2 regions of the Sphingobacterium sp. 1.A.4 genome follow, and region 2 is predicted to be linked to the other one. Evidence: riboswitches for the same ligand, from Rfam matches in the RefSeq annotation. Region 2 holds a riboswitch; the other holds the start of a gene.
What was found. Region 2 has a riboswitch for S-adenosylmethionine ahead of metE (5-methyltetrahydropteroyltriglutamate--homocysteine S-methyltransferase). Riboswitches for the same ligand answer to the same signal wherever they lie in the genome.
Positions count from the first base shown of each region.

Region 1: linked by a shared signal. The riboswitch ahead of metF (methylenetetrahydrofolate reductase [NAD(P)H]) and the one ahead of metE (5-methyltetrahydropteroyltriglutamate--homocysteine S-methyltransferase) in region 2 are both predicted to bind S-adenosylmethionine.

Region 1 covers NZ_PEAZ01000075.1:14,073-19,086, forward strand. Annotated here, with positions in the region: gene CRJ00_RS13265 (UvrD-helicase domain-containing protein) at 1-785, opposite strand, end outside; gene CRJ00_RS13270 (30S ribosomal protein S16) at 912-1,439, shown strand; gene rimM (ribosome maturation factor RimM) at 1,521-2,048, shown strand; SAM riboswitch class I at 2,125-2,224, shown strand; gene metF (methylenetetrahydrofolate reductase [NAD(P)H]) at 2,272-3,228, shown strand; gene CRJ00_RS13285 (hypothetical protein) at 3,280-3,648, opposite strand; gene CRJ00_RS13290 (glycosyltransferase family 117 protein) at 4,120-5,014, shown strand, end outside.
Region 2 covers NZ_PEAZ01000041.1:179,152-184,165, forward strand. Annotated here, with positions in the region: gene CRJ00_RS05965 (TonB-dependent receptor domain-containing protein) at 1-2,191, shown strand, start outside; SAM riboswitch class I at 2,332-2,431, shown strand; gene metE (5-methyltetrahydropteroyltriglutamate--homocysteine S-methyltransferase) at 2,503-4,812, shown strand; gene CRJ00_RS05975 (hypothetical protein) at 4,933-5,014, shown strand, end outside.

The sequences.
Region 1 (5,014 bases), on a different contig from region 2:
AGCTTATTCCGTGACTTTTGGACAAGTTCGGACTCGTCTATGCCCAAACTACGGTAGCTTTGGTTGAACTGCTCAATGGCTGCGCTTAAGGCATCGAGGAAGTTGCTGGTCTTTTCGGAGACCTCCTTGTTCAGGAGGTTGAAAATACGGTTGGAATCCGCAGAAAGGATGTATCCATCAAATTCCTGGAAATTTTCACTGAATATAAGACCGGCCAGACTCATCAATTGATTCCGATAGTTCCAATTTTCATTGTTTCCTATTTTTTGCTCCGCATAGGCAATGATCCATTCCAATAGTTCGGGTTTTTCATCCAGGAGCTGATTCAGCATGATGGTCAGATCCCGTTTTACCTTATTGGTGTTCATTTCGATGGCATATCCGGCATCCAGATTCAATTCATAGGTGAAGCTTCGGATGACTTTTTGGGAGAACCCATCGATGGTACTCACGGAAAAGTGGGAGTAATCGTGCAAGATCCTTCGGTATATACGTTGTGCTTTTTCCTGAAGGGCATGTGCATCCCATTGGGGATGTTCTTCCAATAATATCTGTCGGTAATCCTCGATTTTCCTAGCGGGATTTCCGGTTGCTAAGCCCTGCAACACGGAAAGGATCCTTTCCTTCATTTCCGCGGTTGCTTTGTTGGTAAAGGTTACAGCAAGTATTTCGCGGTAATTGCTTTCCTTGGCCAACAATAAAGATAGATAATGTACGGTCAGGCTGAATGTCTTTCCGGAGCCTGCCGACGCTTTAACTATTTTTAGGGGTGCTTTTTCTTGCATAGGGTGTTGTGGATTAATGTGATGAATATAACGGTTTGCTTTTATTATTGGAAATAAGTTTTTATCTTTGCGTCCCTTCTTGCATGAAGCACGGGGGATATGTTGAATACATAAAATAAAAAAAACATGGCAACTAAAATCAGATTGCAAAGACATGGTAAAAAAGGAAAACCTTTTTACCACGTAGTAGTAGCAGATGCACGTGCTCCACGTGATGGTAAATTCATCGAGCGTATCGGTTCTTATAACCCGAACACTAACCCAGCAACTATCGTATTAGATTTCGAAAAAGCATTGGATTGGATGAATAAAGGTGCACAACCTACTGACACCGCTCGCGCTATCCTTTCTTACAAAGGTGTTTTGTACAAAAAACACTTACAAGGTGGTGTGAAAAAAGGTGCTTTCGACGAAACTAAAGCAGAAGAACTTTTCAACAACTGGTTAGAAGGTAAAGGTGCTCAAATCGAAGGAAAAAAATCAGGTTTAGCAAAAACTAAAGAAGAAGCTAAAAAAGCTGCTTTAGCTGCTGAAGCGAAGAAAAAAGATGACAGAGCTGCTGCTATCGCTGCTAAAAACACTCCTGTTGCTGAAGAAACAACAGAAGAGGTTGCGGAAGAAGCTACTGAAAACACTGAAGAAACTGAAGGATAATTCCTTAAAGCATTATTCAAATGAAAGCCGATCTACTTTAGATCGGCTTTTTTTGTATTTTTGTGGCTTAATTGAAAAAAAATGAACATCGATCAATGTTTTTACATCGGATATATCAGTAAGACCCGCGGTCTGAAAGGGGAGGTCCAATTGTTTTTTGAGTTTGAGGATTATGCCGACCTGGATCTGGATGTCATCTTTGTAGAAATTGATAAGAAGTTGGTTCCTTATTTCGTGGATCAGGTCAAGTTGCACAATAACAGTACAGCCTACGCTTGGTTTGAGGATGTAGACCATATCGATAAAGCCCAACAGCTGGTGCGTAAGAAGATCTATCTCCCGAACGATAAAATGCCGGAAAGAGATCCGGATGATTTCCGATATTCCGATTTGATCGGCTATGTGGTGATTGATGAGAAGGAGGGGGAGCTGGGAGAGATCTTGGATGTGCAGGAAATGCCGCAGCAGTTTATTGCCACGGTGGATATGGATGGACAAGAGGTGATGTTTCCATTGAACGACGACTTGATCGTTGGGATGGATCCGGAAGAAGAAGTGATCGTAGTGAAACTTCCAGAAGGGCTGATCGATCTGTACAGGGAACAATAATTGTTCTGGAAACCCTAACAGGTACAGGAACAATAAAATAATTTTTACTTTTCAGATTTTAAACCGATATTAGCGGTGCTTATAGAGAAAGGCAGAGGGACTAGACCCGCTGAAGCCTTAGCAACCTGACACTTGTCAAGGTGCTACATTCTACCTTTAACAAGGAAAGATAAGCTGATGAACCAGTACTCGCTGTGTTTTCTCTAAGCATTAATTTTAGTATATGAAGATTGTAGATCACATTAAAAATGCGAATGGCAAGACCTTGTATTCCTTTGAATTGCTTCCGCCAGCAAAAGGACAGGGGATACAGAGTATTTTCAAGACCATGGACGAATTGATGGAATTCAAACCTCCGTTTATTGATGTTACTTACCACAGGGAAGATTACCTCTATAAGCAACATTCCAACGGTTTATTGGAACGGGTGTCGTATAGAAAACGTCCCGGAACAGTGGCCATCTGTGCTGCAATCATGAGTAAATATAAAGTGGATGCGGTTCCGCATCTGATCTGTGGTGGTTTCACGAAGGAAGAGACAGAAAATGCCTTGATCGATCTTAACTTTTTGGGGATCGATAATGTATTGGTATTGCGTGGTGATGCGCGTAAAGGAGACTCTGATTTTATTCCAACGCCAGAAGGACATGCCTATGCCATCGACCTGTTGGAGCAGGTAGCTGATATGAATCGCGGGCAATACCTGCATGAGGATATTGGGAGTTCCGAAAAAACAGATTTCTGTATAGGGGTGGCCGGTTATCCGGAAAAGCATTTTGAAGCACCAAATTTCAATACAGATTTTAAGTGGCTGAAAAAGAAAGTGGAAATGGGTGCTGAGTTTATTGTAACCCAAATGTTCTTTAATGTCGAAAAATATAAAGAATTCGTAACGAAATGTAGGGAGCATGATATCCATGTGCCGATCATTCCAGGTTTGAAACCTTTGACAACAAAGAATCAATTGATCACCTTGCCGAGGATTTTCCATTTGGATATCCCCGAGGATTTAAGTGATGCGGTGGATGCTTGTAAAACCAATGCTGAAGTGAGGCAGGTTGGTGAAGAGTGGTTGGTGCAGCAATGTAAGGAGCTGATCGAATTTGGTGCTCCGGTATTGCATTTCTATACCATGAGTAATCCAGGTCCGACTAAAAAGATAGTAGAAAAACTGGTTTAAAAATAAAGGCCGATTGCATGCAATCGGCCTTTATTTTTAAAGACTTAAATCTTAATTTCCTTCTTCTTCCTCTTCTTTACTAATTTTAGCCCATTTATCAAGCTGCTCTTTTGTTAAGAAAGTTTTCACTTTAGCTGTTCTAGCTTTAAGATTTGCCTCTTGTTGTTCTCTTTTTGTTTTAATCGCAACGCCTTGTGCTTCAAGAATATCAGTTTCTTGTTTTGCTGAAATTAACACATGCTTAGCAATGGAATCCTGCTGAGGTTTTGTCAAAGCTAATTTTTCAGTCAATGACTTAACAATAGATTCCGTTACATTTTTAGCAATAAAGTAATCACGCTCAGCTGGTTTAAATTCTTGTGCAGATGCCACACCCACTGTCAAAGCAGCTGCAAATGCGATTGATAATAATTTTTTCATTTTACGTTTATTAATGGTCACTCTATGTGATTTATTAGAATTTAAAGTTAAGAATATTGTTTATTATTTCCACAAATGTTATTCAATTTTATGACTGGTTAAGGTGTTTAAAGGTTTAATGCAGAAAGTTAACTTATTTTCATTAGTTTTTGTTAATATTGTTAACTTTAAATAATTGTATTTCAGCTTGTTGTTCTTCTTGTGCTTCTTTAGAATGTCTCAAATTTCCTATTTAGCGCCGTATGATTTATGCGTTTCTACGGATAGTTTACATTTATAATTTAACACATTTTAACATTTATGCCTTTGTTCGATTTATCATCTATTCCTGATGCCATGTAGCATCTATTCTATTCCTAAACTTATTGATTCGCTGTTTATTTCTTCAGGTTAGCTGTTAAATTATGTTAATAGGCGATTTCATTTTTATATTCTTATTACATTAGATTGAATTAACTAACGCCCATAATTATGAATTACTCGAAGATCAACAACCTGCTAGGATGGCTCTGTGGTATCATTGCAACGACGGTATACATCCTCACAACGGAACATTCTTCCAGCTGGTGGGATACAGGCGAGTTTATCGCATCGGCCTATAAATTAGAAATTGTACATCAACCCGGCGCTCCCTTATTTTTAATGCTTCAAAACCTCTTTTCCAATTTGGCTTTTGGGGATACGGAAAAAATTGCTTTCTGGATGAATGTAGGTTCTGCAGTCTGTAGCGGATTGACAATTGTTTTCCTATTTTGGACGATCACTGCCATTGCACGTAAAGTATTGGTTCGTGGCAATGGAGAAGAAAGTCAAGACCATCAGCTAAAGATCTTTTCTGCAGGATTGATTGGTGCTTTAGCCTATAGCTTTACGGATAGTTTTTGGTACTCTGCCGTGGAATCCGAGGTGTATGCCATGTCCTCACTTTGTACGGCCGTCGTTTTCTGGTTGGCCTTGAAATGGGAAAGAAGAGCGGATGAACCAGATGCCAATAAATGGTTATTGGTTCTGGCCTATGTGATGGGATTAAGTATAGGGGTACACTTGCTGAATTTATTGACAATACCTGCCATTGCGCTACTGATTTATTTCAGGAAGACCGCACGGGTCAAATGGTCGGGAATCCTAAAATCATTGGGTTGGGGAGTATTGGTGCTGGCTTTGATCCTTTGGGGTGTGATCCAATATTCTGTAAAGATTGCTGCCCAGTTTGATCTGTTTTTTGTGAATGGCTTGGGTATGCCATTTGGCAGCGGAATTTACTTCTTTGTCGCCCTATTAACAGGCGGATTGGTATTTGGAATTTATTATTCAATTAAAAAATCTAAGCCCATCCTGAATTTGGCATTGCTTTCCTTGGGTTTTA
Region 2 (5,014 bases):
AGTTAATGAAAATGATCGTGGTGATCTGACCCCAATTTCTGATGTTACCGTTTATTGGAAAGAAGATCCTTCCAAAAAAATAAAGAGTAATGAGAATGGTGTGTTCAAGATCATGCACGTAAAACCATATCGTTACTTGGTAGTAACCCACGCCAGCATGAATTCGGATACGGTGGAGGTTAAGAACCTACATGATATCGTGATGATCCAGGCGAAGAACAATGTATTGAAGGAGATCGTTGTTTCGAGAAGACAGAAATCGAACTATATCAATAAGCTAAGCCCTGTGCGTGTGGAAACCATCACGGCAAAAGAGCTTTTCAAAGCTGCCTGTTGTGATCTTTCGGAAAGTTTTTCTACCAACGCATCAGTTGATGTGGTAAGTAGCGATGCGGTAACCGGAAGTAAACAGATCCAGATGTTGGGATTAAGTGGTATCTATACGCAGTTGACTGTAGAAAACCTACCAGGTCCGCGTGGTTTTGCCTCTCCCCTTGGTTTGAACAGTATCGCTGGTACTTGGATCGAAGCGATCAACATCAGTAAAGGTATCGGTTCTGTTGCCAATGGATTCGAGAACATGGCCGGACAGATCAATGTGGAATTGAAAAAACCACACAATACCGATAAATTATATTTCAATGCCTACGCCAATAATATGGGCCGTACGGATATCAACCTGAATGTTGCTACCCACCTGAACGAAAAATGGTCAGTAGGATTGTTGCTGCATGACAACTTCATGTACAATAAGAAGATGAACTTCAGCGACAATGGATTTAGGGATATGCCGGTTGGAAACCTATTCTCCGGTATCAATAGATGGCATTATGAAAATGGAAAAGGTGTCATTGCACAATTTGGGGTAAAATTCCTACATGATGACCGTGTTGGTGGACAGATCGATTTCAATGAAGACACCGACAAGTTTACGACCAACCAATATGGCTTGGGCTTCAAAAACGAGCGTATTGAAGGTTTTGGTAAACTAGGTTATGTATTCCCGACCAACAAACATCGTAGTATCGGTCTACAATTATCAGCAAGCCGCTATAAACAGGAAAGTTTCTTCGGATTGAATGCTTACGACAGTGAGCAGAAATCCATGTATGCCAACTTATTGTTCCAGGATATCATTTCCGATGTGACCCATAAATACAAAGTGGGTGCATCCATCCAATATGATGATATGGATGAGCAGTTAAGCCGTGTGAACAGCACAAATGATTACGATTATAACTTCGGAAGAAAAGAATCGGTTGCGGGTGCATTCTTAGAATATACCTTTAGCCCTTCGGAGAAATTCGATGCGGTATTGGGTATCCGCCAGGATTACAATAACCTATATGGTTGGTTCACCACACCACGGGCGGTACTGCGTTATGAGCCTATCTTAGGAACCACTTTCCGCATCAGTTCAGGACGTGGACAACGTACAGCGAATGTTTTTGCAGAGAACTTAGGTATTTTTGCATCCAGCCGTACTATTAAAGACTTGGCCCAATTGGTGTCTGGTGAAGCAGCTTATGGATTAAAACCAGAGGTTTCTTGGAATACAGGCTTTACATTTGACCAAAGCTTCCAATTGTTCGGTCGTGAGTCTGGCTTATCGTTAGAATTGTTCCACAACAACTTCCAAAACCAGGTCGTGGTTGATTTCGAAAACCCACGAGAAGTAGCATTCTATAATCTGGATGGCAAATCCTATTCGAACAGTGTTCAGGCAGAATTCCGTTTCATGCCGGCACAGCACTTCGAAGCACGTTTTGCATACCGTATGTTGGATGTACAGACCGAATATACTTCCGGAAAATTACAGAAACCATTGACAGCAAAACACCGTGGATTCATGAACTTGGCCTACAACCTACATTCGGGATGGAGTTTTGATTATACCTTGAATGTGGTGGGCAAGAAACGTCTTCCAAGTACGGTAGGTAATCCAGAGGCGTATCAATTGGCAACGGAATCAGATGCTTATGTTACGATGAATGCTCAGGTGAGCAGAACATTTGGAAAGAACAAGAATTTTGATGTGTATGTTGGTGGTGAGAACCTGAGCAACTACTTCCAAAAAGATCCGATCTTGGCACATGACAACCCGTTTGGAGCTAATTTCGACACGAATTTAGTTTGGGGTCCGATAGTAGGAAGAATGTTTTATACCGGTATCAGATACCATATTAAGTAAAAAGGTAAAATATTTATTAAGTAATAGCATGAAGAGCCTCTGGTGTAAAAGCTGGGGGCTTTTTCTGTTTTAGCAGGGGATAAATGAAAGATATAGAAATATTTTTTTGTTAATATAAAATCTTATCCCTACCTTAGCACCGCTTATAGAGAAAGGCAGAGGGACTAGACCCGATGAAGCCTTAGCAACCTGTCCCTTGACAAGGTGCTACATTCTACCTCTAAAGAGGAACGATAAGCTGGACTCACTAATCCTTAGGAGCCTTCTCTTAGCAAACGACTTTAGTAAAAATTAATTAAGTACAATACTTTATGTTATTAACGAACAATTTAGGTTACCCACGTGTGGGCGCGTTCCGCGAGCTAAAGAAAGCTAATGAAGCTTACTGGGCAAAAAAAATCAGCGCGGAAGAATTATTGCAAGCTGGACTGAAAATCCGTGAAGGCAATTGGAAGACTCAAAAAGATGCAGGCATCGATTTGATCCCTTCTAACGATTTCTCATTCTACGATCAAGTATTAGACCTATCCTTAACTGTAGGCGCTATCCCTGCTCGTTACAACTCCCTTTTGAACAAAATCGATCGCCAGTATAACTTAGACCTATACTTCGCGATGGCTCGTGGTTTCCAAGAAGGTGGTGTCGATGTGACCGCTATGGAAATGACCAAATGGTTCGATACAAACTACCACTATATCGTTCCTGAATTCGTTAAAAACCAAGAATTCAAATTGACTTCAGAGAAATTCCTAAGCGAATACAATGAAGCAAAACAACAAGGTATCGAAACTAAACCGGTGATCATCGGCCCAATCACTTACTTATTATTAGGTAAAGAAAAAGAAGCTGGATTCAACCGTATCGATCTTATCGATAGTTTATTACCTGTTTACGAAGAAATCTTAGCAAAATTGGCTGATGCTGGCGCTCAATACGTACAGATCGACGAGCCTTTCTTAGCTTTGGATATCAACGATGCTACCCGTGCGCTATACGCAAGTGTTTTCGAAAAACTTGCAGCAGCAGCTAAAGGCATCAAATTAATCGTTGCAACTTATTTCGAGGCATTACGTGACAACGAAGATACTGCTTTGGCACTTCCTGTACACGCGCTTCACCTGGATCTAGTTCGTGGTGAAGATCAACTCGACTCTATATTAGCGAAAGTTCCTGCTAACCTAACCCTTTCCTTAGGGGTGGTTGAAGGCCGTAACATTTGGAAAAATGATTACGAAAAATCCTTGACAAAAATCAACCAAGCAGTTGAGAAATTAGGAAAAGACCGTGTATGGGTTGCTCCTTCTTCTTCTCTATTGCACGTTCCTTTTGACTTGGACAACGAAAACAACGAAGAGTCTCTTCCTGCGGAAGTTAAAAACTGGTTAGCGTTCGCTAAACAGAAATTAGCTGAAGTAAAAGACTTAGCGGTATTGGCAGAAGGTGAAGTAGATGCAGCAACACAAAAACGTTTCGAAGCCAACAAAGCAGCAAACGAAAGCCGCCGTACTTCTCCATTGATCCACAAACCAGAAGTTAAAACCCGTGTAAGCAACATCACTGATGAAGACGCTACACGTACTTCTAAATTCAACGATCGTAAAAAAGCGCAAAAAGCGAAGTTCAATCTTCCTGACTATGCAACTACGACAATCGGTTCCTTCCCACAAACTAAAGATGTTCGTAAATGGAGAGCTGACTTGAAAAAAGGTGCTATTTCCCAAGAACAATATGATAAAGAAATTGCTGAAGAAACAGAAAGAACGATCCGTTTACAAGAGCAATTGGATATCGATGTATTGGTACATGGTGAATTTGAGCGTAACGACATGGTGGAATACTTCGGAGAGCAATTAGCAGGTTATGCATTTACTCAAAACGGTTGGGTTCAATCATACGGTTCTCGTTGTGTGAAACCTCCGATTATTTATGGTGATGTTTACCGTCCTGAAGATATGACTGTTCGTTGGTCTGCTTACGCACAATCATTGACTAACCGTCCGGTAAAAGGAATGTTAACTGGTCCTGTTACTATTCTTCAATGGTCTTTCGTACGTAACGATCAACCTCGTTCAACCACGACTTACCAAATCGCATTAGCGATCCTTGATGAGGTTCAAGCTTTGGAAAAAGCAGGTATCAAAATCATTCAGATCGATGAGCCAGCAATCCGCGAAGGATTACCATTGCGTAAAGCTGATCAACAAGCGTATTTGGATTGGGCTGTACGTTCATTCCGTGTATCTTCTTCGAATGTGGATGATGATACGCAGATCCATACACACATGTGTTACTCTGAGTTCAATGATATCATCCAAGATATCGCAGCAATGGATGCTGACGTAATCACGATCGAGACTTCACGTTCTCAAATGGAATTATTGGATGCATTCGCTGACTTCAAATATCCAAATGATATTGGTCCTGGTGTTTATGATATCCACTCGCCACGCGTTCCTAGCACAGAAGAGATGGTAGACCTATTGCGTAAAGCAAAAGCGGTTGTTCCTTCGGAGCAATTATGGGTTAACCCTGACTGTGGTTTGAAAACTCGTGCATGGCCGGAAACTAAAGCAGCATTGGAATCTATGGTAGAAGCTGCCAAGATTTTAAGAGCTGAATAAGCCTACGCATTTTTGATTATAAAATATAATTTGTTTTCAGGCCGAACGTTATGTTCGGCCTGATTTTTTTGGTCAAACCTTTTCCATGCCTTATTGTTTATTAATAAAGACAATTGCACTATGAAAAGAATCAACGGAGTATTACTATTATTTTTAATGACGAATTTATTGACTGGATGTTCCGTTATTGAGGGGATATTTA